2 regions of the Kocuria turfanensis genome follow, and region 2 is predicted to be linked to the other one. Evidence: riboswitches for the same ligand, from Rfam matches in the RefSeq annotation. Region 2 holds a riboswitch; the other holds the start of a gene.
What was found. Region 2 has a riboswitch for glycine ahead of gcvP (aminomethyl-transferring glycine dehydrogenase). Riboswitches for the same ligand answer to the same signal wherever they lie in the genome.
Positions count from the first base shown of each region.

Region 1: linked by a shared signal. The riboswitch ahead of AYX06_RS12530 (L-serine ammonia-lyase) and the one ahead of gcvP (aminomethyl-transferring glycine dehydrogenase) in region 2 are both predicted to bind glycine.

Region 1 covers NZ_CP014480.1:2,718,792-2,733,046, forward strand. Annotated here, with positions in the region: gene AYX06_RS12500 (carbohydrate ABC transporter permease) at 1-677, shown strand, start outside; gene AYX06_RS12505 (Gfo/Idh/MocA family oxidoreductase) at 796-2,184, shown strand; gene AYX06_RS12510 (NAD-dependent epimerase/dehydratase family protein) at 2,181-3,152, shown strand; gene AYX06_RS12515 (mandelate racemase/muconate lactonizing enzyme family protein) at 3,149-4,240, shown strand; gene AYX06_RS12520 (cupin domain-containing protein) at 4,311-4,928, opposite strand; gene AYX06_RS12525 (hypothetical protein) at 4,938-5,282, opposite strand; gene AYX06_RS12530 (L-serine ammonia-lyase) at 5,452-6,882, opposite strand; glycine riboswitch at 7,378-7,477, opposite strand; gene AYX06_RS12535 (M24 family metallopeptidase) at 7,618-8,688, opposite strand; gene AYX06_RS12540 (DUF6807 family protein) at 8,685-10,742, opposite strand; gene AYX06_RS12545 (ABC transporter ATP-binding protein) at 11,018-12,157, opposite strand; gene AYX06_RS12550 (ABC transporter substrate-binding protein) at 12,285-13,559, opposite strand; gene AYX06_RS12555 (L-talarate/galactarate dehydratase) at 13,715-14,255, opposite strand, start outside.
Region 2 covers NZ_CP014480.1:1,263,739-1,277,993, reverse strand. Annotated here, with positions in the region: gene ppk2 (polyphosphate kinase 2) at 1-421, shown strand, start outside; gene AYX06_RS05895 (hypothetical protein) at 493-828, opposite strand; gene AYX06_RS05890 (pyridoxal phosphate-dependent aminotransferase) at 825-2,030, opposite strand; tRNA gene AYX06_RS05885 (tRNA-Trp) at 2,317-2,389, shown strand; gene secE (preprotein translocase subunit SecE) at 2,500-2,772, shown strand; gene nusG (transcription termination/antitermination protein NusG) at 2,850-3,641, shown strand; gene rplK (50S ribosomal protein L11) at 3,788-4,219, shown strand; gene rplA (50S ribosomal protein L1) at 4,308-5,012, shown strand; gene AYX06_RS05860 (GNAT family N-acetyltransferase) at 5,130-6,278, shown strand; gene rplJ (50S ribosomal protein L10) at 6,570-7,094, shown strand; gene rplL (50S ribosomal protein L7/L12) at 7,191-7,574, shown strand; glycine riboswitch at 7,695-7,802, shown strand; gene gcvP (aminomethyl-transferring glycine dehydrogenase) at 7,968-10,820, shown strand; gene gcvT (glycine cleavage system aminomethyltransferase GcvT) at 10,817-11,926, shown strand; gene rpoB (DNA-directed RNA polymerase subunit beta) at 12,173-14,255, shown strand, end outside.

The sequences.
Region 1 (14,255 bases), 1.5 Mb from region 2:
GCGCCAACTACACGGACGGGTGGACCGCCCTGTCCAGCCCGTTCAGCGTGTACCTGTTCAACTCCGCGGTCGTGGTGCTCGGGTGCATCGTGGGCAACCTGGTCTCCTGCTCGATGGCCGCCTACGCCTTCGCCCGGCTGGAGTTCCGGTTCAAGAAGCCGGCCTTCGCCCTGATGCTCCTCACGATCATGCTGCCGTTCCACGTGGTGATCGTGCCGCAGTACATCATGTTCTCCCAGATCGGGTGGGTGAACACCTTCTGGCCGCTGATCGTGCCGAAGCTGCTCGCCACGGACGCGTTCTTCGTCTTCCTCATGGTCCAGTTCATCCGCGGCATCCCGCGGGACATGGACGAGGCGGCCCGCATCGACGGCGCCGGCCACCCCCGGATCTTCGGGCAGATCATCCTGCCGATGATGGTCCCGGCCCTGGCCACCACCACGATCTTCACGTTCATCTGGACCTGGAACGACTTCTTCAGCGCCCTGATCTACCTCACCGACCCGGACATGTTCACCGTCCCGGTGGCGCTGCGCGCCTTCGTGGACGCCACGGGGGAGTCCTCCTGGGGCTCGCTGTTCGCGATGTCGATCGTGTCCCTGCTGCCGGTGTTCATCGCCTTCCTCGTGGGGCAGAAGTTCCTCGTCAAGGGCATCGCCACCACCGGCATCAAGTAGCCCGCCCGGGCTCCGTGCCCGCCGGCCGGGACCGCCCGGCCGGCGGGTCCGCCGACACCGATCCCCGCCGGCGCGGACCCCGCCGAAGACCACCCACCCCCAGCAGAAGGAGCACTCGATGCCCAGCGCAGACCCCACCGGCCCGGACGGCACGGCACCGCGGGAGGGACGGACCCGCTACCTCCTGGTCGGCACCGGCCACCGGTGCGAGATGTACCTCCGCTCGCTGCTGGACGACCACGCCGACGTCGCCGAGCTGGTGGCGGTGGGCGACAGCAACCCCGGACGGGCCGAGCACTACCGCCGGCTGGCCGAGGAGGCCGCGGGGGCGCCGGTCCAGGTCTTCGACCCCGCGGCGCTCACCCGCACGATCCGCGAGCAGGGCATCGACCGGGTCCTGATCACCACCCCCGACGTCACCCACGCCGACTACATCTGCGAGACCCTGCACGCCGGCGCGGACGCCGTCGTCGAGAAGCCCCTGACCATCGACGCGGAGGGCTGCCGCCGCGTCACCGCGGCCGTGGAGGAGACGGGCCGCGACGTGGTGGTCACGTTCAACTACCGCTACTCCCCGCGCAACACCGCGCTCAAGGACGTCGTGCAGTCCGGAGCGGTCGGCACGGTCACCTCCGTGGACTTCAGCTGGGTGCTGGACACCGTCCACGGCGCCGACTACTTCCGCCGCTGGCACCGGCAGAAGCAGAACTCCGGCGGGCTGCTGGTGCACAAGTCCTCCCACCACTTCGACCTGGTCAACTGGTGGCTGGGGGACACCCCGGAGCGCGTCTACGCCTCCGGCGGCCTCCGCTTCTACGGGCGGGACAACGCCGAGGCCCGGGCGCGGGCCGGCGTCCCCCGGCCCGTCGGCCCGGACGGCGACCCCTTCGCCCTGGACCTGCGCTCCGACGAGCGGCTCAGCCGGCTCTACCTCGACCACCAGCACCACGACGGCTACCGCCGGGACCAGGACGTGTTCTCCGACGGGATCACCATCGAGGACAACCTCGCGCTCGTGGTCGACTACGCCCGCGGCGCCACCCTCTGCTACTCCCTCAACGCCCACTCGCCCTGGGAGGGCTACCGGGTGGCCGTCAACGGCACCGAGGGCCGGGCCGAGCTGGAGGTCGTGGAGCGCGCCGCCGTGCTGCCCGCCGCCGGCGGGACCCCGGTGGACCCCTCGGTCACCGCCGGGGCGGACCGGGGCGGGGCCAGGCGGCGCGGCGAGCGGCTGGTCGTCCAGCGGCACTGGGAGACCGCCGAGGAGGTGCCCGTCCGCAACGGCTCCGGCAGCCACGGCGGCGGGGACCGGCTCCTGCTGGCCGACGTGTTCCGGGGACCGGGGGAGGACCCCTACGGCCGGCCCTCCGGCTACCGCGACGGCGTGGCGGCCGTGTCCGTGGGCATCGCCGGCAACCTCTCCCTCGAGACGGGCGCGCCGGTGCGGATCGCCGACCTGGACCTCGGCAGCACCGCCGCGGCCCGGCGCAGCGAGGTCCCGGCATGACCCGGGTGATGGTCACCGGCGGGTCCGGCCGGCTCGGACGCAGCGTCGTCGGCGGGCTGGCGGAGGCCGGCTACGAGGTCGTCAGCGTCGACCGCGCGCTGCCGCCCGAGGAGCAGCGGGCGGCCGCGCACCGGGCCGTCGAGCACCGGTCCGCCGAGCTCACCGACCCTCAGGCCACGCTCGCGCTGATGCGGGCCGCGCGCCCGGACGCGGTGATCAACCTTGCGGCCATCGCCGTGCCCTTCAGCGCCCCCGAGCACGTCATCCTGCAGACCAACGCCGTGATCGCCCACACCGTGGCCGATGCCGCCACCGAGGCCGGAGCCCGCCGGATCGTGATGGCCAGCAGCCCCACCGTGCTCGGCTACGGCTCCCCGGCCGGCTGGCTGCCGCCCGCCTTCCCGCTGACCGAGCGGACCCCGCCGCGGCCGTGGCACGCCTACGGGCTGTCCAAGCACGTCGCGGAGCAGGTCGCGCAGATGTTCGCGGCGGCCCGCGGCGGGAGCGTGCGCTACGCCTCCTTCCGCCCCTGCTACGTCATCGCCCCCGAGGAGTGGGCCGGTGCGCCGACCCAGCAGGGCCACACCGTGCGCGAGCGCCTGGACGACCCGGCGCTCGCCGCGCCGGCGCTGTTCAACTACGTGGACGCCCGGGACGTCACCACCTTCCTCGAGGCGCTGCTCGAGCGGATGGGCGCCACACGCAACGGGGACACGTACTTCGTGGGCGCCGCCGACGCCCTGGCCCGGCGCCCGCTGGCGGAGCTCATCCCGCAGTTCGTCCCCGGCAGCGAGGCGCTCGCCGCCGGCCTGACCGGGACGGCGCCGGCCTTCAGCATCGACAAGGCCCGTGAGGAGCTGGACTGGGAGCCGGCGCGCACCTGGCGCACCGAGCTGCGGGAGGACGCCGGCGACCCGGCTCCCGGGCAGCTCGCCGGCACCGGACGGCACGGGAAGGACACCGCATGAGCATCGCCGCCGTGCGCACCGAGCTGATCACCGCCCGGTTGCTGCGCAGCTGGGGCCCCGAGGCCCCGCGCAACCACCTGATCGCCGTCACGGTCGTGGCCGACGACGGCGCCACCGGCACCGGCTTCTCCTGGACCCCGACCATCGGGGCGCGGGCCGTGCAGGCGCTGCTCGACGACGACCTCGCGGGCTTCGTCCGCGGCCGTGACGAGCACCCGGAGGTGCTGTGGGACGACGCCTGGAAGTTCCTGCACGAGGGCGGCACGGGGCTCACCGGCATCGCCCTCGCCGGGATCGACCTGGCCCTGTGGGACCTGCGGGCCCGGCGCGCCGGCCTGTCGGTGCCCGCGCTGCTGGGCCGGCGGCAGCGCGACGTGGCCGTCTACGGCTCCGGCGTGAACCTGCACTACGAGCTCGACGAGCTGCAGGAGCAGGTGCGCCGCTGGGTCGCGGCGGGCTTCGGCGCCGTCAAGATCAAGGTGGGCCGGCCGGACCTGCGCGAGGACGTCGAGCGCGTCGCCGCCGTGCGCGAGCTGCTCGGCCCCGACCGCGGCCTGATGATCGACGCCAACCAGCGCTGGGACCTGCCCACGGCCCGCCGGGCCCTGGACGCGCTGGCGCCCTTCGCCCCGTCGTGGCTGGAGGAGCCGCTGCGCGCGGACGACCTCGAGGGCTACCGCCAGCTGCGCCGGTTCAGCCGGGTGCCCATCGCGCTCGGGGAGAACCTGCACAACGTCTACCGGTTCCGGGACTTCATCGGCGCCGGGGCCGTGGACATCGTCCAGCCGAACATCGTGCGGGTGGGCGGCATCACGCCCTTCCGGCGGATCGTGGAGCTCGCCCGCACCCACAACGTGGGGATCGCGCCCCACCTGCTGCCGGAGCTCTCGGGGCAGCTGGCGCTGACCCTCGCGGAGCCGACCATGGTGGAGGTGGTCGAGGACGCCGGGTTCGCCGAGCTCGGCGTCCTCGCCGAGCCGTCCCCGGTGCGGGTCACGGGCTCGCGGCTGCAGCTCCTGGACCGCCCCGGGCTCGGCCTGGCGCTGCGGCAGCAGTCGCTGCCCGCCCCGCAGGCGGCCGTGGTCTGAGCCCGGCCGGCTGCCCCGGCCGTGCCGGCGGCGCGGGACCCCGTCCGTTCCCCGTGCCGCGGCGGCCGGATCAGGTGCCGGCGGGCGCCGGTCCGCGGAGCGTCAGGGGCTCGCCCAGGCGCCCGATGAGGATGCGCTGCTCGAGCTCCGGATAGGCGCCGCGAAGCCCCCGGCGCCGGGCCACCGGGCCGAGCACGCGGTGCATCAGCTGCTGCACGGGCCGCGGCGGGGAGACGAAGCGGATGGTGTCGTCCCACTCGTGGGACAGCAGGGCGAGCTGCAACGGCCCCGGCATCCCGCGGGGGTTCGTGCGCCCCGCGGCGGCCAGTCCCCACAGCGTCACGATGGCCTCCTCGAACCGGAGGGCGGGCCGCACCTCGACGAGGACGCGTGCCGGTTCGTCCCCGTGGGTCCACCAGTCGTGCACCGTCCCCGGCGGGACCTCCACGGCACCCCCGACGTCGAGCACCCCGGTGTCGGAGCCGTAGCGGACGCCCAGCCGGCCCTGCCGGACCTCGAACCGCTCGCTCTGCCGGGGGTGGGTGTGCGGGGCCGCGACCCGGGCGCCGGGCGGGGCCCACAGCTCGGCGCGCACCAGCTCCCCGCCGGAGTCGGCCGAGCTCACCAGCACGACCGCGCGCTCCTGGGTGACGGGATTGACGTAGATGCTGCCCGTTCTGCTGCCCATGCTCCGACGCTAGGCGCTGCCGGGCCCCCGTGCGCCCTCCGGAGCCACTGTGACCGCACGTTGCCGCTCCCGCGCGCGGTCCGCCGTGGGGTCCGGCCCCGGGGCGACGGCGGTGCGCCCGGCCTGCTGCCGGGCCCGCAGCAGCGCATCCGTCTGGCTCGCCCAGCCGAGCCGGTGCTGCTCGAAGCGGGGCACGAGACCGGCGATCGTGAGGACGACGCCGAGCACCACCGTGCCGACGAGCAGGTCGTACGGGGCCCGGCCGCCGAGGAGCGTGAGTCCCATGCCGGCCATCGCGGGAGCCGTCATCAGCACGCCGAGGGCGGCCACCACGTCTGCCAAGGTCATTCTCATGTGCAAACCTCCTCTGCACGAGGCTAGACCTTTGTCCAGTCCGGGGCACAGTGTTCCACTGCATGACGTGTCCGCCCTCGGACACGACCCCGGCAGGGCGGTTCCGGCGGCCGGGGCGGCGGGGAAGCCGCGCGGGCGGTCCCTCCGCCGCGGGACGGGGCGTGGCGGGTCAGCACTCCACGACGTTGACGGCGAGCCCGCCAAGGGCGGTCTCCTTGTACTTGTGGCTCATGTCCTTGCCGGTCTCGCGCATGGTCACGATGACCTCGTCGAGGCTGACCCGGTGCGTGCCGTCGCCCCACATGGCCATCTTGGCGGCGTTGATCGCCTTGGTCGCGGCGATCGCGTTGCGCTCGATGCACGGGATCTGCACCAGGCCGCCGATCGGGTCGCAGGTCAGCCCGAGGTTGTGCTCCATGGCGATCTCGGCGGCATTCTCCACCTGGGCGGGCGTGCCGCCGAGGACCTCCGCCAGTCCGCCGGCGGCCATCGAGGAGGCGGAGCCCACCTCGCCCTGGCAGCCGACCTCGGCCCCGGAGATCGAGGCCTGCTCCTTGTAGAGCACCCCCACGGCCCCGGCCGTGAGCAGGAACCGGACCACGATGTCCTGCCGGGCGGCCCCGAGCGCCTCCGGGCCCTCGGCGGCGGCGGCGCGGGCCGCGGGGGAGTAGTGGGTGGCGTAGAACAGCACCGCCGGGATGATCCCGGCCGCCCCGTTGGTGGGGGCGGTGACCACCCGACCGCCGGAGGCGTTCTCCTCGTTGACCGCCAGGGCCACGAGATTCACCCACTCCGGCCAGAAGCCCGGGTCCCGGTCCGGGTCCTCGGTGCGCAGCCGCCGGTGCCACTGCGGGGCGCGGCGGGCGACGTTCAGCCCTCCGGGCAGCGGGCCGGTGCGCCGGAGGCTGGAGTCCTTGCACTCCTCCATCACGGTCCAGATGTGCAGCAGCTGCTCCCGGATCTCGTCCTCACCGCGCCACGTCCGCTCGTTGGCCAGCATCACCTCGCTGATCGGCCGGCCGGTGCTCGCGCAGTGGCCCAGCAGCTCCCGGGCGGTGCGGAAGGGGTGGGGCACCTGCGCGCTGGCGGCCTCCAGCTCCGCCGCGGCGGTGTCCTCCTCGCCCTCCTGGACGATGAACCCGCCGCCGACCGAGAACCAGGTCTCGTCGGCGAGGACGGTCCCGTCCGCGCCGAGCGCCTGGAAGCGCATGCCGTTGGTGTGCCGCTCCAGCACGGTCAGCGGGTGCTGCACCATGTCCTCGACGCCGTAGCGGATGTCCCGGCGGTGCCCGAGGGCGGCGCACAGCCGCAGCGTCCCGGTGCCGGCGATGTCGGCCAGCCGCTCCTCCACCTCGTCGGGGCGGACCTGTTCCGGGTCGTAGCCCTCCAGGCCCAGCAGGATCGCGGTGAACGTGCCGTGGCCGCGGCCGGTGGCGGACAGCGACCCGTAGACGTCCACGCGCAGGTCGGCGGTGCGCTCCAGGAGGTCCTGGGCGACCAGGGCGACGGCGAAGCGCCGGGCGGCGCGCATGGGCCCGACGGTGTGAGAGCTCGAGGGGCCGATGCCCACGGTGAACAGATCGAAGACGCTGATGGCCATGGTGGTGCTCCAGAACAGAGTGGCGGCCCCGGGAAGGGGTGGACGGGATGACGGGGAGGGCGCCGGCCGCCGGGCCTCGGCCCCGCTCCCCCTCTGGACGACGGCCGGCAGCGGCTGCTGCACGCGGCCAGGTGCGTCTCGCGTGAGCCCGCCTCCGTCGTCCTCGGCATGTCCTCGGGGAACGACGGCGGGTCCGGCGGGGAGGTCTCCCCGCCGACGGGTCGGCCGGCGCCGGTGGCCGGGGCGAGGAACCCGGCGGAGGCGGTGTCCCCGCGCACGTCTCCGGCGGCACGGGCGCGATCCGGTGCGGTCGCGGCGGGCCGGGCCGAGGTGGTCGTCATCGAGGAACTCCGGGCTTCTGCGCGGTGGGCTCGCGCGGTCTGCGGGTTCCTCCCCGATCTGTTGCACAGCCTGAGAGTTTCCGCCGCACCCGGACGGGGTGCGGCTTGCTCCGTCGGCGAGCGCGGGCCAGGCCACGCTACTTTCCAGAGGTGCCTCGGCGCGGCGGTGCATGGGCCTGAGAGTTTCCCGGGGAGGAATTGCTCCTACGGCGCCCGATCGGTGTGGCCGAGCGGGTCTCTCCCGCCGCGCGTCGATGGCGACAGTCGTGTGACTGTCAGCACAATCTAGTGGAGGCGGCCGCGAGAGGCAACGGCTCGCGCCCCTGGCGCACCGCGGAGCCGGTCATCGTCGTCCGCCGGGCCCGCCGGACGACCGCAGGGTCCCCGGCGCCGGTCAGCGCTCGAGCGTGGTGGGGCGGTCCCGGCCGCGCACCCGGACGACCGGCCAGCGGGGGTCCACCGACAGGGGCCGGGGGCCGCCGGCGCCCAGCAGCACGGTGTCCTCGATCTTCGCGCCGGGGGCGGACGGGTTCCACGCGAACGCCTGGTGCTCGTGCACCCGGTCCGGGACGCCGGGGACCAGCCGCGGATCCCGGCCCGCGTAGCCGGCCGGGCCGCCCTGGTGGTGCCGGGTCCACTCCCCGGCGTCGAAGCCGTGGCGCGGATAGGCCCGCTGCAGGACCGGGAGCACGTCCGCGAGGGGCAGCCCGGGGCGCAGGGCGTCCAGGACGTCGGCCTCGACCTCCGCGATCCCCGCCTCCGCGTCGGCCTCCCGCGCGGTGGCGGGGCCGAAGCGGACCCAGCGGGTCACGTTGGCGATCAGCCCGCCGCGGCGGGCGCAGACCACGGCCATGGCCCGCCGCCCCAGCGGGGCCGCCGTCGGCAGGGGGTGGCGGTGCGCCAGTCGCTCCGCACCGCTGCACAGGAGGACGAGCGGCTCCGCGCCGCGCCGCACCAGCGCGGCGGCCAGCTCGGCGGCGACCTCCCGCTCGGTGCTGCGCGGGGTGGCCCGGCTCAGCACATCCGTGAGCACGGTCGCGGCCACCCGGCACAGGGCCTCGTAGCGCAGCGTCTCCCCGGGCAACAGGGACGCGCGGGCGGCCCGCAGCGGGGCCGCGAGACAGTCCTCGGCGAGCACCGCCATCGAGCGGGCGGCGGGGAACCAGCTCTCCGGGGCGGCCGGGGCGGCGTGCCAGGGCAGCTCGTGCAGCCGGACGTCGTCGGGCAGCTCCTCGGCCGCGAGCCGGGCCGCCTCGCTGGTGGAGGTCAGCACCTCGTCCCCGTCCTGGTGCACCAGGACGGACGCCACCGGCGGGCCGGCGAGGGAGACGTGCACGCGGGCCCCGTCGAGGTACCAGGACACCGCCGTGGAGCTCTCCAGGAGCACGGCGTCCGCGCCGTGCTCCTGGAGCACGCGCAGGACCCGGCGCCGCTTCTCCGCCCGGTCGGCGCCCGAGGAGCTCACGCGCCGGGGCTCTCGGCCGGGCCGCGGTCCTCGGCGGCACGGTCGAGCAGGGCCTCCACCCCGGTGGCGTCGAGGCGGCCGTCCACCACGAGGACGTGCACCGCCCGCTCGAACGGGACCTCCGGCGCGGTGGTCACCGGGGCGTCCCAGGCCGGCGCGAGGCCCACTCCCGGATAGCCCGAGACGCGGACGAACCACGGGTCGGCCGACGGCCCGCCGTGGCGCAGGACGAGCGTGGCGGGGCGCCCGGCGAACTCGGCGGAGAAGGCCAGCCACGGGGACACGCTGCCGTGCACGGCGTCCTCGCCCGCGGCGGCCGCGGTGAACACGTCCGCGTCCGTGCAGTCCGGCAGGCGCCAGAAGAACCCGCCGTAGCCGCCGCCGGGGCGTCCGTTGGCTCCGGGGCTGCCCAGCTGCACGGGACGATCCCCGGCGGGGGAGAGGCGGAAGCGCAGACCGAGCTCCCAGGCGTGCTCCGCCACGGGGCGGAAGGTCCAGCGGCGCTCCTCGGCCAGGACCGCGGTGCCGTCCGGGCCGAGCCAGGACAGCTCCTCCTCCAGCCGGTCCTCCGTGGCGTGGGCCGCGACGCGGTGGACGCGGCCGTGGTCGTCCCGCCACACGTACCGCTGGTCCTCGCGGGTGTAGGTGCGCCCGCCCCAGAAGTTGAGGCCGTCGACGTCCTGCAGGGCGGTGCTCACGCCCAGGTGCCAGACGTGGTCCAGCGGCTGCTGGTCCGTGACGGTGACGCCGCCGAGGGTGCGGACCGGGTGCAGGAACGGACGCGGCGAGGAGGTCGGGGCGATGCCCTCGCCCGTGCGGACCCGGGCGACCTCGTGGCCCGCCACGACGAAGCGCTCGCCGGTCGCGGCGGGGGCCGCCCACGGCGCCCCGATCCCCGTGAAGCCGGACTGGGCCGCGACCGCGCGGACCGCCCAGTCCTCGACGCCGGGCAGGACGAGGCGGCGGGAACCGCCCTCCTCGAGCCACCGCACGTGCTCCGGGGCGATCGGCGCGGGGTCCGGGGCGGTGCGCACGGCGTCGAGCACCCGCATGAAGGCTCCCGTGGCGGCCAGGTGGCAGAGCAGCGCGGCGCCGTCGCGGCGTGCGGCGATCAGGTTCTCCAGCAGGTTCGTGCGCCCGGAGGTGACGGTCCGCGTGCCCTCGGGCCCGGAGACGGTCAGCTCGTCCCGGGTGTAGTGCAGCACCGCCCGGCCCTCCGTGCCCTCGACCGTGATGAAGGGGTCCTGCTGCTCGGCGGCGCACAGCGTCAGGGCGCACGTGACGGGGACGCCGGACGCGGTGCGGACCTGCACCACCGAGGTGTCGTCGGACTCGATCGCGTTGGCGCGGTACAGCTCGGTGCGCAGCTGCGCGACGTCCTCGGCGGTCCGGGCCCCGGCGATGTGCAGGGCGGTCATGACGGCGTGGGCCAGGGGGTTCGTGACCACCCCGTCCACCACGTCCACGCCGCCGATGCGGCGCCGGCCGGCCCAGGGGGAGCGGGTGAAGTAGCCGGTGTCCCGGGACCACAGGCCCGTGGCGCCCACCGCGCGCAGCCGCCCGATCTCCCCGCTCGCCAGCAGCCGGTCGATGAGCCCCAGGGCGTGGGAGCCGATGCTCTGGAACCCCACCTGGACGAGGCGGTCCGCCTCCTCGGCGGCGTCGAGCAGGCGGTGGAACTGCTCGAGGTTCGCCACCGGCGGCTTCTCGAGCAGGACGTCGGCCCCCAGGCCCAGGGCCGTCAGGGCGAGGTCGAAGTGGGTGTCGATCGGGGTGGAGACCACCACCACGTCGACGTCGAGCCCCGCAGCCCGCAGCTGCTCCAGGTCGCCGAACATCGGCACCTCGGGCCCGAGCACGCCGTCGTCGTCGGCGCGCCGGTCGACGGCCGCGACCAGCCGGACGCCGCCCTCCTCCTCGAGCCGGCGGATGTTCGCCAGGTGCCGCTCCCCGAAGCCGCCGATCCCCACCAGGCAGACGCGCACGGGTACCTCCCCGTGCGCGTCTGCCTGGTGGGGATCGGCGGTCGGGGCGGGAGCGGTCTGGGCATGCACGGGATCTCCTCGGACGCGGTGGGAATGCGCTTTCCAACGTATCGGCGGGGTGCCGGTGTGTCAACAGTCACACTGTCCGCATCGGCGCGGGCGCCGCCGCGCCGCGGAGCCCGGGACCGGGGCGCCGGGAGTCCATGCCGCACCGGCGCCCGGGACGGCCCGGACGTCCCGCACGACGGACGACGACGGCAGCGGGCCCGGCGCCTCCCGTGGGAGTGCCGGGCCCGCTGCTGTCGTCTCGCGCAACGACCGGTGTGGTGGGGCCGGTGTGGGGGTCAGTCGGGCAGGCGGGTGCCGGTGGTGGTGTCGAAGAGGTGGACGTGGTCCAGGTTCGGGGTCACCCAGATGGTGGTCCCGGCCTTGGGTGGGGTGCGGCCCTCCACGCGCACGACGATCTCGTGGGCGGCGGGGGCGTCCTCCTCGACCTGGCCGGTGGGGTCGACCTGCACGATGGTGTTGGCGGCGGTGACCGGGGCGAGGTGGCCGTAGACGAAGGCGTCGGCACCGAGCTCCTCGACCACGTCGGCCACGATCGGCAGCCCGGTGCCCTCCGGGGCGGGGGTGAGGTCCTCGGGGCGGATCCCCACGGTGACCTGGGAGCCGGTGAGCCCGGTGCGCTGGGCGGGGGTCAGCGGGATGTGCAGGGTGCCCAGCTGGACCCCGGTCTCGGTGACCGGGGAGCGGAAGAGGTTCATCGCCGGGGAGCCGATGAAGCCGGCGACGAACTCGGTGGCGGGGGCGTCGTAGAGGGCCCGGGGGGTGTCGACCTGCATCAGCACCCCGTCCTTGAGCACCGCCACCCTATCGCCCATGGTCATCGCCTCGACCTGGTCGTGGGTGACGTAGACGGTGGTGACGCCCAGGCGGCGGGTGAGGGAGGCGATCTGGGTGCGGGTCTGCACGCGCAGCTTCGCGTCGAGGTTCGACAGCGGCTCGTCCATCAGGAACACCTGCGGGGAGCGCACGATCGCCCGGCCCATGGCCACCCGCTGGCGCTGCCCGCCGGACAGGGCCTTGGGCTTGCGGTCCAGGTAGTCGGTGAGGTCCAGGATCTTGGCGGCCTCCTCGACCCGGGTCCGGCGCTCCTCGGGGCTGACCTTGGCGATCTTCAGGGCGAAGCCCATGTTCTCGGCCACGGTCATGTGCGGGTAGAGGGCGTAGTTCTGGAAGACCATCGCGATGTCGCGGTCCCGGGAGGGCACGTCGGTGACGTCGCGGTCCCCGATGTAGATGTTGCCGGCGGTGACCTCCTCCAGGCCGGCCAGCATCCGCAGGGTGGTGGACTTCCCGCACCCGGAAGGGCCCACCAGGACGAGGAACTCCCCGTCGGCGACCTGAAGGTCCAGGTCGGTGACCGAGGGCCGCTCGGCCCCCGGGTACTGGCAGGTGACATTGGCGTAGCGCACAGCAGACATGAATCAAGCCTCTTTCCCGGCAGGCACGTGCCGGACGGTCCGAAGGAGAAGCGGGTGGCGGCCGGCCGGGGGCGGGCCGAATGGAGCCGCGGGCGCCGGCCCGGCCGGCGCCCGCGGAGCGTGCGGGTCAGCTGATCGCCGACTCCATCTCGGAGACCAGGCTCTTGGCGGCGTCCTCGGGGCTCGAGCGGTCGAAGACCACGTCCAGCTCGTAGCGGTACAGGATCTCCTGGAGGGTGCTGAAGCCCAGCGGCGGGACCGGCATGGGGTCGCCGAGCTCGGGCTGGATCTCCTCGACGAAGTCGGCGGCCACGGTGTCCGCCTCGCTCAGCTCCGGGAGGACGGCCTCGCGGACCGACTCGTTGGCGGGCAGGCCGCGGTCGGCGAGGTTGAGCTTGCCGGCCTCCTCGCTGTTGACCATGAAGTCGATGAACTTCTTGACCTCCTCCGGGTGCTCGGTCCGGGCGGAGCCGGACATGAACATGGCCGACTTCTGGAAGAGCTGCGCGCCGCCCTCGGAGCCGTCGGTGCTGGGGAAGCGCAGCGGGACGAACTGGTTTCCGGACGCCGAGTTCAGGGCGCTCAGCTGGTTCGTCCACCACATGCTCATGGCGGACTGGTTGGTGCCGGCCAGCGACTGGTCCGGGCCCGGGTTCTGGTCCTCCGTGATCACGGAGGCCGGGGGCAGGGCCCCGTCCTCGACCAGCTGCTTCTGCAGGGCGAGGTACTGGGCCGCGTCGGCCTCCTGGAAACCGAGCTCGCCCTCCGGGGTGGTCAGCTCCTTGCCCTGCTGGCGCAGCCACATCTGGAACCCGGCGGGCTCGTTCGGCGCGCTCGCGCCGTAGGCGTCCGTCTTCTCCGTGATCTCCGAGGCGACGTCCGAGAAGTCCTGCCACGTCCACGTGCTGTCGTCCGGCAGCTCGACGCCGGCCTCCTCGAAGATGGCCGGGTTCGCCATGATCGCCATGATGTTGACCCCGGTGGCCACGCCGAAGAGGCCCTCGTCGGTGCGGCCGCTCTCCACGACGTCCTCGTCGAGCTCGCTCACGTCCACGTCGGAGAGGTCCAGCAGGGCGCCGTTGTCGGCGTACTCGCGGATGTACTTGTCGTCCATCTGGATGATGTCCGGGGCGTCGTTGGAGGCCGTCTGGGTGGCGAGCTTGTCCCAGTAGCCGGTGAAGTCGCCGTACTCGCCGGTCACCGAGATGCCGGGGTTCTGCTCCTCGAAGGCGTCGATGATCTCCTGGGTCTGCTGGTGGCGGGTGTCCGAGCCCCACCAGGCGAAGCGGAGCTCGACGTTGCCGTCATCGCTGGCGCCGTGGGCGCTGCCGCACCCGGTGAGGGCGAGGGCCGAGGCGGCGAGGGCCGTCACGGCCTTGGCGAGAGGTCCGGTGCTCTTCATGCTGTTCGTGTCTCCTGACGGTCGAGGGGAATGCTGGAAAGCGTTTTCCAGAGCGTAGCTGTGATCCAGCTCACGGGTCAAGAGATGACACGGACTTCTTCCGGGGCGTGCTGCCCCCGCACCGGGGCCGGGCAGCCGGCCCGGAACGGGGTCGGCTACGCGGTGCCGAACCCGGCGCTGTCCGTGGTCCAGGCGCGCGCCTGCTCGCTGAGGGTGATGCCCAGCCCGGGGCGGGAGGGGACCAGCATGCGGCCGTCGCGGGTCTCGAGGCGCTCCTCGAAGAGGGGGTCGAGCCAGTCGAAGTGCTCCACCCAGGGCTCGCGCGGATAGGCGGCGGCCAGGTGCAGGTGGATCTCCATGGCGAAGTGCGGGGCGAGGTCCAGGCCGCGCTGGTCGGCCAGGGCGGCCAGGCGCAGGAACTGCGTGATGCCGCCCACCCGCGGGGCGTCGGGCTGGATGATGTCGCAGGACCGGGCCTCGATGAGCCGCACGTGCTCGGCCACGGAGGCGAGCATCTCGCCGGTGGCGATCGGGGTGTCCAGGGCGGCCGTGAGCCGGGCGTGGCCCTCGGCGTCGTAGGCGTCCAGGGGCTCCTCGATCCAGGTGAGGTCGAACTCCTCGAGCCGCCGGCCCATGCGCAGGGCGGTGGCCCGGTCCCACTGCTGGTTCGCGTCGACCATCAGGGGCACGCCGGCC
Region 2 (14,255 bases):
CTTCTGCTCGGACACGGAGTACGAGGACTTCATGGTCCAGGCCCCGGTGTTCGAGAAGATGCTGGTGGAGTCGGGCATCCACCTGACCAAGTTCTGGTTCTCCGTCACCCAGCACGAGCAGCGCACCCGCTTCGCGATCCGCCAGATCGACCCGGTGCGCCGCTGGAAGCTCTCCCCGATGGACCTGGCCTCCCTGGACCGGTGGGAGGACTACACCGAGGCCAAGGAGGAGATGTTCCTGCGCACCGACACCGACCACGCCCCGTGGATCACGGTGAAGTCCAACGACAAGAAGCGGGCCCGGCTCAACGCCATGCGTTTCTTCCTGGACCAGTTCGACTACGAGGACAAGGACCCGGCGGTGGTCTACCCGCCCGACCCGCTGATCGTCCGGCGCGGCCGCGACGCCGTGGGCGACTGAGCCGCGGCACGACCGACGACACCGCCCGTCCCCGGGAGGGGGCGGGCGGCGTCGTCGCGGGACGGGGCGGCTCAGCGGCCGGGACGGTCCACCAGCACGGCGTTGGCGGCGGCGTTGACGGCGGTGACGGCCAGCACCGAGGGCCAGGCGCCGATCCGCTTGGCCAGCGGGTGGGAGAGCCCGAAGCCCAGGACGTAGAGCCCGCCGAGCGCCGCCGTGGTCGCCGGTCCGCCGCGGTGCCACCACGAGTGGGCGGCCGCCGCACCCGCGGCGGCCAGCACCGCCCCGCCCAGGGGGCGGACGCCGGTCGCCCGGGCGGTGGCGTAGCCGCCGATCAGCCCGCCGGTCACGAGCACGGCGGCGGGGACCGACTCCGCCGCGGCCACGGCGCCGTCGAGGGCGCTCACGCGGCGCTCCCCAGGAACTCCTGGAGCCGGCGCAGGCCCTCGGCGAGGTCGTCGTCGCCCAGGGCGTAGGACAGCCGCAGGAAGCCGGAGGGGCCGAACGCCTCGCCGGGCACCACGGCGACCTCGGCCCGCTCGAGGATCAGCTCGGCCAGCTCGGCCGAGGTCTGCGGCACGGCGTCGCCGAAGCGCCGGCCGAGCAGCCCGCGCACGTCGGCGTAGGCGTAGAAGGCCCCGGTGGGCACGGGGCACTCCACCCCCTCGACGGCGTTGAGCGCCTCCACCATGGTCCTGCGCCGGCGGTCGAACGCCTCCCGCATCCGGTGGGCCTCGTCGAGGGGCCCGGACACCGCGGCCAGCGCCGCGCGCTGGGCGACGTTGTTGACGTTGGAGGTCAGGTGGGACTGCAGGTTGGTGGCGGCCTTGACGACGTCCGGGGCCGCGATCATCCAGCCCACGCGCCAGCCGGTCATCGCGTAGGTCTTGGCCACGCCGTTGAGGATCACCACCCGGTCGCCGAGCTCGGGCACGGCGGCGGCGATCGAGGTGAACGGGACGCCGTCGTAGGTGAGGTGCTGGTAGATCTCGTCGGTGAGCACGAAGATCCCCTTCTCGGCCGCCCAGCGGCCCACGGCCGCGGTCTCCTCGGGGGAGTACACCGCGCCGGTGGGGTTGGACGGGGAGCAGAACAGCAGCGCCTTGGTGCGCTCCGTGCACGCCTCCTCGAGCAGCTCCGGGGTCACCTTGTAACCGAGCTCCGGGCCGGCGAAGACCTCCACCGGGTTGCCGCCGGCGAGCTTGATCGCCTCCGGGTAGGTGGTCCAGTACGGGGCGGGGAGCAGGACGTCGTCGCCCTCGTCCACGACCGTGGCGAAGGCCTGGAACACGGCCTGCTTGCCGCCGTTGGTGACGAGCACCTGCGAGGGCTCCACCGCGTACCCGTCGTCCCGCGCGGTCTGCTCGGCGACCGCCCTCCGCAGCTCGGGCAGGCCCGCGGCCGGCGTGTACCGGAAGTTGGCCGGGTCCTGCAGGGCCGCCGCGGCGGCGTCCACGATGTACTGCGGGGTGGGGAAGTCCGGCTCCCCGGCCCCGAAGCCGATCACGGGGCGGCCGGCGGCCTTGAGGGCCTTCGCCTTGGCGTCCACCGCGAGCGTCGCGGACTCTGCGATGGCGCCGACGCGCCGGGAGATGCGGGATGCGGTCATGACCGGGGGCCTCCTGGAAGGGGGACGGACGGGCGCCGCCGTGCGCGGCGACGGCGGTGCGGACCTGCCCCATGCTACTCGGGGCCGCCCGGTGGCCCGGGGGCGGGGCGCGCCGCCGCCCCCGGGCGGATTGCACCGGCGCGCCCCGGTCGCCTAGGATGGACGACTGGTGTCATCGACGCCTGCCCGGGCGCGCCGTCGCGGCGGTGCCGGGTGGTAGAGTCGGTCACCGGGTCCGAGCGATCGAGGTCGGCGTGCGCACGCCGGCCGAGGCCGTGAGGCGCGAAGGGCAGTGGCGCAATTGGTAGCGCAGCGGTCTCCAAAACCGCAGGTTGCAGGTTCGAGTCCTGTCTGCCCTGCTCCAGTCCGGAGCGGATCCGGCGCCCCCTTACGGGGGTGCCGGGCCCGTCACGGCGACGGCGGGCCGGCAGCACCGCACGGCCCGCACGAGTCCACACAGGGAGAGCCGATGTCGCAGACCACCGCCGGCAGGGCGTCGGGCCAGCCCCCGGAGCAGGGCGCCGAGAGTCCTCGCGGCATCTTCGGGCGCCTGTTCCTCTTCCTGCGCCAGGTCGTCGGGGAGCTCCGGAAGGTCGTCACCCCCACGCGGCGCGAACTGGTGAACTACGTGCTGGTCGTCCTCGTGTTCGTCGCGTTCATGATGGTGCTCATCTCCGTCCTGGACCTCGCGTTCGGGCAGGCCGCCCTGTGGATCTTCGGGCAGGGCGACGCCGCCGGATGACCCGGGCGGCGCACGGACCGGCAACGGCGACCGTGGCCCAGCAGCGCACGACATCCACGACAGAACAGGGAGATCCAGTGACCGAGCACGAGCTCGAAAACGGCACCGAGGCACCGGCCGAGGTCGACCAGCAGGCCCCGGCGCTGCCGGAGTCCGAGGCCTCCGTGCAGGAGGAGGACTTCGCCGCCGCCCACGCGCCGGAGGAGTCCGCGGCCGCACCCGTCGCCGAGGAGGCGCCCGCTGCGGACGAGGCCCCCGCGGTGGACCCTGTCGAGGAGTTCAAGTCGAAGCTGCGCCGCCAGGAGGGTGACTGGTACGTCATCCACACCTACGCCGGCTACGAGAACCGCGTGAAGACGAACCTGGAGACCCGCATCCAGTCCCTCAACATGGAGGAGGACATCTTCCAGATCGAGGTCCCCATGGAGGAGGTCGTCGAGATCAAGAACGCCCAGCGCAAGGTGGTCCGCCGCGTGCGGATCCCCGGCTACGTGCTGGTGCGCATGAACCTCACCGACGCCTCCTGGGGCGCGGTGCGCCACACCCCGGGCGTGACGGGCTTCGTGGGCCAGGACGCGTACAACCCCGTCCCCCTGCGCCTGGACGAGGTCTTCGAGATGCTCAACCCGGTGTTCGAGGCCCCGCAGGGCGCCGGCGGCGAGGCCGCCGCCCAGCCGAGCGCGCAGCCGCAGATCGACATCGACTTCGAGGTCGGGGAGTCCGTGATCGTCAAGGAGGGCCCCTTCGAGACCCTCCCCGCCACCATCTCCGAGATCAAGGTGGAGTCCCAGCAGCTCGTCGTCCTCGTGTCGATCTTCGAGCGCGAGACCCCCGTCACCCTCGGCTTCAACCAGGTCTCCAAGATCTGACCCGGCGGGCGCGACCGCCCGCCCACCGTTCCCGTCCCCGCGGCGCATGCTTCGCCGCCGGGGCCGACCGGCCGCCGCGCCACGGCGGCCACCCGCCGTCGTACGCTCCTGTGCGCCGGTACGTCCAGCAGAAGAAGGACCAGCACATGGCTCCCAAGAAGAAGAAGGTCTCCGGCCTCATCAAGCTGCAGATCCAGGCAGGCGCCGCCAACCCGGCGCCCCCCGTGGGCCCGGCCCTCGGTCAGCACGGCGTGAACATCATGGAATTCTGCAAGGCCTACAACGCGGCCACGGAGTCCCAGCGCGGCAACATCGTCCCCGTGGAGATCACGGTGTACGAGGACCGCTCGTTCACCTTCGTCACGAAGACCCCGCCCGCCGCGCAGCTGATCAAGAAGGCCGCCGGCGTCGCCAAGGGCTCCGGTGTCCCGCACACCCAGAAGGTCGGCAAGCTCACCATGGACCAGGTCCGGGAGATCGCCGAGACCAAGAAGGAAGACCTCAACGCCAACGACATCGACGCCGCGGCGAAGATCATCGCCGGCACCGCCCGCTCGATGGGCATCGAGGTCGAGTGATCAGCCTCGGCTGACACCACCCACCGTTATTGACGTGGCAGGGCCGAGCGCGGTCCGCAGACCACAACTGCACAAGGAGAAGAAGCAGATGGCAAAGCGCAGCAAGGCATACCAGGCGGCAGCGGCCCGGATCGGCGAGGGGCTCTACAGCCCGGCCGAGGCCGTGGCCCTGGCCAAGGAGATCGACACCGCCAAGACCGACTCCACCGTGGAGGTCGTCCTCCGTCTCGGCGTGGATCCCCGCAAGGCCGACCAGATGGTCCGCGGCACGGTCAACCTGCCCAACGGCACCGGCAAGACCGCCCGCGTCGTCGTCTTCGCGACCGGCGACAAGGCCGCCGCCGCGGAGGAGGCCGGCGCCGACCACGTGGGCTCCGACGACCTGATCGCCCGCATCCAGGGCGGCTGGACCGACTTCGACGCCGCCGTGGCGACCCCGGACATGATGGGCAAGGTGGGGCGCCTGGGCAAGGTGCTGGGTCCGCGCAACCTCATGCCGAACCCGAAGACGGGCACCGTCACCATGGACGTGGCCAAGGCCGTCAACGACATCAAGGGCGGCAAGATCGACTTCCGCGTCGACAAGCACTCGAACCTGCACTTCATCGTGGGCAAGACCTCCTTCGAGGTCGAGAAGCTGGCCGAGAACTACGGCGCCGCGCTCGAGGAGATCCTGCGCCTGAAGCCCTCCGCCTCGAAGGGCCGCTACATCACCAAGGCGACCGTCTCGACCACGTTCGGCCCGGGCATCCCGGTCGACCCGAACGCCACCGAGGTCGTCGTCGGCGCCTGACGCCGGACACCGGGCCCCGACGGGCCCGCACGGGGGGCCCGGCCGCTGCGGCCGGGCCCCCCGTCGTTCCACCCACGCGAACCCGGGGGCACCGCCGCCCTCCGGAAGGGAGTCCCCGTGATCGAGCACCCCCCAGTGCGGATCGAGCAGATGCGCATCCCCGACGACTTCGACGACGCCGCCCAGGAGCTGCTGGGCCGGGTCGCCGGTCTCGTGCGCCGGTCCCGCCAGCACGTCTGGGGCATCTCGGACCTCACCGGCGACGCGCAGGAGCTCTACCGGGACCTGCTGGACCCCTTCGAGCGGGTCGTGGTGCTGCTGGCCTGGACCGGGGACCGGCTCGCGGGCCGGGCCGAGGTGCGCATGCCGCTGGTGGCCTCCACCGGCACCGCGCACATCACCGTCGACGTGGACCCCGAGGTCACCTCGCAGGGCACGGGCAGCGAGCTGCTCAGCGCCGCCGAGCAGCTCGCGGTGGGCGAGTCCCGCCGGCACCTGCGGATCCAGACCGAGCACCCCGGCCCGGAGGAGATCCAGGGCGACGGCAGCGTGACCGGGGTCTTCCCGGTGATCACCCCGGGCATGGTCGAATGGGTCGACGCCGCCGACGGCTCCGGCCGCCTGCCCGTCTCCAACCGGCAGACCCGCTTCGCCCTCCACGCCGGGTACCGGCTGGAGTCCGTCAGCGACTTCGGCGTCCTGGAGGTCCCCCTGCCGCCGGCCCGGGTGCAGGCCCTGCTGCGCGAGGTCGCCGCCTCGCCGGCGCCGGAGGCGTACCGCATCCACGTGTGGGCCGGGCCCGCCCCCGAGGAGCGGCTCGACGAGCTCGCCGCCCTGCACTCGCGCATGGCCGCCGACTCCTTCCTGGCGCCGGTGGCGGCCGACCCCGAGCCCTGGGACGCCGAGCGGGTGCGCCGCACCGAGCAGCTGCGCGCCGAGGCCGGCAACGTGTCGCTGGTCGCCGTCGCCGAGCACGGGACCACCGGCCACCTGGTCGGGATGACCGAGATCGTCCTGGCGGGGGAGGACCCGGTGATCGGGATGCAGGACGAGACCGTGGTGCTGCGCGAGCACCGGCGCCGCTGGCTCGCCACCCGCCTCAAGCTGGCGAACCTGCAGCAGCTCGAACGGCTGGCCCCGACCGTGCGCACCGTGTACTCGTGGTCCCACAGCGGCGACGACCGGATGAGCCGGGTCAACAGCCGCCTCGGCTTCCGGGTCGCCGGGCGCAGCGGGGTGTGGTCCCGCGAGTTCCCGGCGGCGTGAGCGGGCCGCGGGGGAGGCGCCGATTTGGCGGGTGCGGGACCCTCGGGTAGGGTGGGACGTACCAAAGACCGCCGGTCGTGTTCTCCCCTGCCTCGTGCGCCCCGTTCAGGAGCGCGCGGAACGGGGAGCAGCCGTAAGAGTTCCGCCAGGAACGGCCAGCGCAGGTGAACCAGCACAGCGAGCACGTCCCCGACCAGGGATGGGCCGCCGAGCCCCGGGCATCTGCGCGGGGCTTTTTCTGTGCCCGGGCCCTTCCGGCAGCGGCCGGCATCGAAGACCGGAAGGAGTACCATGGCGAACCCGGAAAAGGCAGCCGCGGTCGCCGAGTTGAAGGAACTGTTCTCCAACTCGGACGCCGCTGTCCTGACTGAGTACCGCGGCCTCACCGTGGCCCAGCTCAAGGAGCTGCGCCGCTCGCTCGGTGAGAACGCCGAATACGCCGTGGTGAAGAACACGCTGACCGCGATCGCGGCCAAGGAGATGGGCATCGACGCGTTCGACGGCCAGCTCGCCGGCCCGAGCGCGATCGCCTTCATCTCGGGGGACCCCGTCGAGGCCGCCAAGAGCCTGCGTGACTTCGCCAAGGCGAACCCGCAGCTCGTCGTCAAGGGCGGTTACCTCGAGGGCAAGGCCCTCAGCGAGGCGGAGATCAAGCAGCTCGCGGACCTCGAGTCCCGCGAGGTGCTGCTGGCCAAGGTGGCCGGTGCCGCCCAGGCGTCCCTGTCCCAGGCCGCGGCGCTGTTCCAGGCCCCGCTGTCCAAGACCGTCCGTACGGCCGAGGCGCTGCGCGCCAAGGTCGAGGAGCAGGGCGCCTGACCAGCACCCCGCCGCGAGGCACATTCTCACCACGGAACCAGACCGTCCCGCGCCGACGAACCCGGCCGGGGCACACCATCGAAAAGGAGCCACACCATGGCCAAGCTCACCACCGCTGAACTGATCGACGCGTTCAAGGAGCTCTCCCTCATCGAGCTCTCCGAGTTCGTCAAGGCCTTCGAGGAGACCTTCGACGTCACCGCCGCCGCCCCCGTGGCCGTCGCCGGTGCCGCCGCTCCGGCCGCCGCCGCCGAGGAGGCCGAGGAGCAGACCGAGTTCGACGTCGTGCTCGAGGCCGCCGGCGACAAGAAGATCCAGGTCATCAAGGAGGTCCGCGCGCTGACCTCCCTCGGCCTCAAGGAGGCCAAGGACCTCGTGGACTCGGCCCCCAAGGCCGTCCTCGAGGGCGCCAACAAGGAGGCCGCGGACAAGGCCAAGGAGGCCCTCGAGGGCGCCGGCGCCACCGTCACCCTCAAGTAGGACCCTCTCGGAGGCGCCACGGCGCACCCGATCCCGCGAGGCCCCGGACGCACGGCGTCCGGGGCCTCGTGCCGTGCCCGGCGGGGTGTGGGACACTGGAGGCACAACCACATCGGCCGCCCACCCGCAGCGGGAGAGTCCGCCGCCGTCCGCACCCGGACGGCCGGCGGCGCCGAAGGAGCAAATCCTCCCCGGGAATCTCTCAGGCACCCGTACCGCTGCGAGCAGGCCACTCTGAAGAGGCCCACCCGCCCACGGCCACCGGCCCCGGGCGGAGGCCACCGACGGTGCAAGCCGGCCCCCGCCCGGGGCCGGTGAAAACTCTCAGGTCAGCGAACAGAGCGGGGAGGGCCGGACGGGCCCCACCGGGCCTCGAACCACGAGGAGCTGACCTTGTCCTTCCTTCCACGCCACCTCGGACCGGACGCCGCCGAGACCGGGATCATGCTCGAGACCGTCGGCGCGGCCGACCTCGACGAGCTCGTCGCCCGCGCGGTCCCCCGCGGCATCGCCAGCGACGAGCCCCTGCCGCTGCCGGAGCCCATGTCCGAGCACGAGGCCCTCACCGCCCTGCGCCGGATCGCGGCGAAGAACCGGGTGATGACCCAGATGATCGGGCAGGGCTACGCCGAGACCGTCACCCCGCCCGCGCTGCGCCGCAACATCCTCGAGAACCCCGCCTGGTACACCTCCTACACCCCGTACCAGCCGGAGATCTCCCAGGGCCGGCTCGAGGCCCTGCTGACCTTCCAGAACGCCGTCATGGACCTCACCGGCCTCGACCTGGCCAACGCCTCCCTGCTCGACGAGGCCACCGCCGTCGCCGAGGCCGTGCTCATGATGCGCCGTGCCAACCGCAGGTCCGGCAGCCGCCGCGTCGCCGTGGACTCCCACAGCCTGCCGCAGACCCTCGCCGTGCTGCGCGGCCGCTGCCGGGCCGTGGGCATCGACCTGGTCGTCGCCGACCTCTCCGAGGGCCTGCCCGAGGGCGAGTTCTTCGGCGTGGTCCTGACCCAGGTCGGCGTGGACGGGGACGTCGCCGACCTGGCGGAGCGCACGGAGCAGGCCCACGCGCAGGGCGCGCTCGTGGCCGTCGCCACCGACCTGCTGGCCCTCACCCTCCTGCGCTCCCCGGGGGAGCAGGGCGCGGACATCGCCGTCGGCTCCGCCCAGCGCTTCGGGGTGCCCCTGTTCTTCGGCGGGCCCCACGCCGCCTTCATGGCCTGCCGCAAGGGGCTGGAGCGCAATCTGCCCGGGCGCCTGGTGGGCGTCTCGGTGGACTCCTCCGGCCGGCCCGCCTACCGCCTGGCGCTGCAGACCCGCGAGCAGCACATCCGCCGCGAGAAGGCCACCTCCAACATCTGCACGGCCCAGGCGCTGCTGGCCATCGTCGCCGGCGCCTACGCCGCCTACCACGGCGCGGACGGGCTGCGCGCCATCGCCGAGCGCGTGCACCGGCTCGCCGCGCGGCTGGCCGAGGGGCTCACCGCCGCCGGGGTGCCGGTGGTGCACGACACGTTCTTCGACACCGTCCTGGCCCAGGTGCCCGGCCGCGCCGACGCGGTCGTCGCGGCCGCCGCCGAGCGCGGCGTCAACATCCGCCGGGCCGACGCGGACCACGTGTCCGTCTCGGTGGGGGAGCCCCACGACGAGCGCGACGTGGACGCGGTGCTCGCCGCCTTCGGGGCGCCCGCCCCCGAGGACGGGACCGCCGGCTGGGACCTGCCGGCCGCGCTGCTGCGCACCGACTCCTACCTCGCCCACCCGGTGTTCACCCTGCACCGCTCCGAGACCGCGATGATGCGCTGGCTGCGCTCCCTCGCGGACAAGGACCTGGCCCTGGACCGGACCATGATCCCGCTGGGCTCCTGCACCATGAAGCTCAACGCGGCCGCGGAGATGGAGCCCATCAGCTGGCCCGAGTTCGCCTCGATCCACCCGCTGGCCCCCGAGGAGCAGACCGTCGGCTACCGGGAGCTCATCGCCCAGCTGGAGTCCTGGCTCGCGGAGATCACCGGCTACGCCGCCGTGTCCGTCCAGCCCAACGCCGGGTCGCAGGGGGAGCTCGCCGGTCTGCTGGCGATCCGCCGCTACCACCTCTCCCGCGGGGACGACCGGCGCACCACCATCCTCATCCCGTCCTCCGCCCACGGCACGAACGCCGCGTCCGCGGTGCTCGCCGACCTGAAGGTCGTGGTCGTGGCCACCGCCGAGGACGGCTCCGTGGACCTGGACGACCTCGACGCGAAGATCGCGGCCGTGGGGGACGAGCTCGCGGGGATCATGATCACCTACCCCTCCACGCACGGGGTGTTCGAGGAGCAGGTCACCGCCGTCTGCGCGGCCGTGCACGACGCCGGCGGGCAGGTCTACGTGGACGGCGCCAACCTCAACGCGCTCATGGGCCTGGCCCGTCCCGGCCGCTTCGGCGGGGACGTCTCCCACCTGAACCTGCACAAGACCTTCTGCATCCCGCACGGCGGCGGCGGACCCGGGGTGGGGCCGGTGGCGGTCGCCGAGCACCTGGTGCCGTTCCTGCCCGAGGACCCGGCCGCCGCGGACGCGGGCGCGGGCGCCGAGACCTTCCCCGTCTCCCAGGCCCGCTACGGCTCCGCCGGGGTGCTGCCGATCTCCTGGATGTACATCGCCATGGCCGGCGCCGAGGGACTCACCGCGTCCTCGCGCACCGCGATCCTCAGCGCCAACTACGTCTCCGCCCGGCTCGCGGACGTCTTCCCGACGCTGTACACCGGCCCCGGCGGGCTCGTCGCCCACGAGTGCATCCTGGACCTGCGCCCCCTCACCAAGGCCTCCGGGGTCACGGCCGAGGACGTGTGCAAGCGGCTGGTCGACTACGGCTTCCACGCCCCCACGCTCGCGTTCCCCGTGGCCGGCACCCTCATGGTCGAGCCCACCGAGTCCGAGAACCTCGCCGAGCTGGACCGCTTCGTGGCCGCGATGCGCTCCATCCACGCCGAGATGCAGGCCGTGGCCGACGGCGAGGTGGCGCTCGAGGACTCCGTGCTCCGCCACGCCCCGCACACCGCGGAGGTGCTCACGGCCGACTCCTGGGAGCGGGCCTACCCGCGCTCCCAGGCCGCCTACCCGCTGCCCGAGCTGCGGCTGGCGAAGTACTGGGTGCCCGTGGGCCGGGTGGAGAACGCCGCCGGGGACCGCAACCTGGTCTGCAGCTGCCCGCCGATCGAGGCCTTCGCCTCGGCCGCGCCGGCGGAGGCCGCCCGATGAGCCCCCGCACCACGCCGCTGGACGCCGCCCACCGGGAGGCCGGTGCCGTGAGCACCGACTTCGGCGGCTGGCAGATGCCCCTGAAGTACGGCAACGACGTCGCCGAGCACCACGCGGTGCGCCGGGCCGCCGGGGTCTTCGACCTGTCCCACATGGGCGAGATCGCCGTGGAGGGCCCGCAGGCGGCCGCGTTCCTGGACGCGGCGGTCGTCGCCCGGATGAGCGCCGTGACCCCCGGCCGGGCGAAGTACTCGCTCCTGGTCGACGAGGCCGGCCGGGTCCTCGACGACCTCATCACCTACCGCCTGGCCGAGGACCGCTTCCTGGTGGTGCCCAACGCGGCGAACACGGCGACCGTGCTGCGGGCGCTGGAGGAGCGCGCGGACGGCTACGACGTCGCGGTCGAGGACCGCACGGAGGCCACCGCCCTGGTGGCCGTCCAGGGCCCCGCGGCCCAGGACACGCTGCTCGACGCCGGCTGCGCCGACGCGGACGCCGTGCGGGAGCTCGGGTACTACGCCTGCACGCCCACCGAGGTCGCCGGGGTGCCCGCGCTCGTGGCCCGCACCGGGTACACGGGCGAGGACGGCTTCGAGCTCTACACGGCCCCCGAGCACGCGCGCACCGTGTGGGACGCGCTGCTCGCGGCGGGGGAGGCCCGCGGCGTGGTGCCCGCCGGGCTCGCCGCCCGCGACTCGCTGCGCCTCGAGGCGGGGATGCCGCTGTACGGCCACGAGCTCGGCCCCGGGATCACGCCGTTCGAGGCCGGGCTGGGCCGGCTCGTGGAGGCGGCGCTGCGCGGCAAGGGCGACTTCGTGGGGCGGGCCGCGCTCGAGGCGCAGGCGGCCGCGCCCCCGGACCGGGTGCTGGTGGGGCTGCGGGGGCTCACCCGCCGTCCCGTCCGGGCCGGCAACGCGGTGCTCGCGGGGGAGGAGACGGTCGGCGAGGTCACCAGCGGCGTCCCGTCACCGACCCTCGGCCACCCGGTGGCCATGGCCCTCGTGCGACCGGCGGCCCTGGAGGCCGGGGTCCCGCTCGAGGCCGACGTGCGGGGCCGCCGCGCCCCGGTGGAGGTCGTCGGGCTGCCCTTCTACCGGCGCGGCTGAGACGCACCGCACGAAAATTCCTCATCCTACGGCCGGTGGGCGCCCGCGTCCACCGGCCGGGTGGACAGACCGGCGACTCCGGCCTATGCTGGTTATTTGCGTTGTCCCTCATTCTGCGTGCCTTCATATAGCGGTGGGCACCCCCGGGGCGCGAACCAGCGGCTCAGCGCGCTGGCCCGCGCACACCCGTATCCCCGATCTCGGGAACTGCGCGATTCAACTGCAGGTCTGTGGAAGGAATCCATCTTGGTCGCCTCGAGCACCGATTCGAACGTAACCGCTAACCGACCGGCCGACGGGAACCTCCCGCGCCGCATCTCCTTCGCCAAGATCCACGAACCGCTGGACGTGCCGAACCTGCTGGCCCTCCAGACGGACAGCTTCGACCGTCTCGTCGGCAACGAGCGCTGGCAGGCCCGCGTCCAGCAGGCCGTCGAGAGCGGTGAGCAGGGCATCGCCCGCACCTCCGGGCTCTCCGACATCTTCGAGGAGATCTCCCCGATCGAGGACTTCCAGGGCACCATGTCCCTGTCCTTCTCGGAGCCGGAGTTCTACGAGCCCAAGTACACCATGGACGAGTGCAAGGACCGGGACGCCACGTACTCGGCGCCCCTGTACGTCAAGGCCGAGTTCATGAACAACAACACGGGCGAGATCAAGCAGCAGACCGTGTTCATGGGCGACTTCCCGCTGATGACCGAGAAGGGCACCTTCGTCATCAACGGCACCGAGCGTGTCGTCGTGTCCCAGCTCGTCCGCTCCCCGGGCGCCTACTTCGAGCGCGGCCAGGACCGCACCTCGGACAAGGACATCTACTCCGCGAAGATCATCCCCTCCCGCGGGGCCTGGTTCGAGCTCGAGATCGACAAGCGCGACCAGGTGGGCGTGCGCCTGGACCGCAAGCGCAAGCAGTCCGTGACCGTGCTGCTCAAGGCCCTGGGCTGGAGCGAGTCCCGCATCCTCGAGGAGTTCGGGGAGTTCGACTCGATCCGCGCCACCCTCGAGAAGGACACCGTCGACTCGCGCGACGACGCGCTGCTGGACATCTACCGCAAGCTGCGCCCGGGGGAGCCCCCCACGGTCGACGCCGCGCAGGCGCTGCTGGACAACATGTACTTCAACGCCAAGCGCTACGACCTCGCCAAGGTGGGTCGCTACAAGATCAACCGCAAGCTGGGCCTGGACAAGGCGTTCGAGGACGAGGACGCCTCGGTGCTCTCGGTCGACGACATCGTCGCGATGATCCGCTACCTCGTGACCCTGCACGCCGGCGGCGGCACCATCCAGGGCGTGCGCAACGGCGAGGCCCGGGAGATCGTCGTGGACGTCGACGACATCGACCACTTCGGCAACCGCCGCATCCGGGCGGTCGGCGAGCTGATCGAGAACCAGATCCGCACCGGGCTCTCCCGCATGGAGCGGGTCGTGCGCGAGCGCATGACCACCCAGGACGTCGAGGCGATCACCCCGCAGACCCTGATCAACATCCGTCCCGTCGTGGCGGCGATCAAGGAGTTCTTCGGCACCTCGCAGCTGTCGCAGTTCATGGACCAGAACAACCCGCTGGCGGGGCTGACCCACAAGCGGCGCCTGTCCGCGCTGGGCCCCGGCGGTCTCTCCCGCGACCGCGCCGGCATGGAGGTCCGTGACGTCCACCCGTCGCACTACGGCCGCATGTGCCCGATCGAGACCCCTGAGGGCTCCAACATCGGCCTCATCGGCTCGCTGGCGACCTACGGGCGGATCAACCCGTTCGGGTTCATCGAGACCCCGTACCGCAAGGTCGTGGAGGGCGTGGTGACCGACGACGTCGAGTACCTCACCGCCGACGACGAGCGCGGCGTCACGATCGCGCAGGCCAACGCCCCGCTGACCACCGACAACCGGTTCGCCGAGGACGCCGTGCTCGCGCGCGCCGCCGACGGCTCGGGCGAGGCCGTGCTGGTCGACCCGACCGCCGTGCAGTTCATGGACGTGTCCCCGCGGCAGATGGTGTCCGTGGCGACCGCGCTCATCCCGTACCTCGAGCACGACGACGCCAACCGCGCGCTCATGGGCGCCAACATGCAGCGCCAGGCCGTGCCGCTGCTCGAGTCCGAGGCCCCGCTCGTGGGCACCGGCATGGAGCGCTACGCGGCCCTGGACGCCGGGGACTCGGTGCTGGCCCGCAAGGCCGGCGTGGTCGAGGAGGTCTCCGCGAACCTGGTGCGCGTGCTCAACGACGACGGGACGACCACGGTCTACCCGATCAACAAGTTCACGCGCTCCAACCCGGGCAACACCTACAACCAGCGCGTGATCGTCTCCGAGGGCGAGCGCGTCGAGGAGC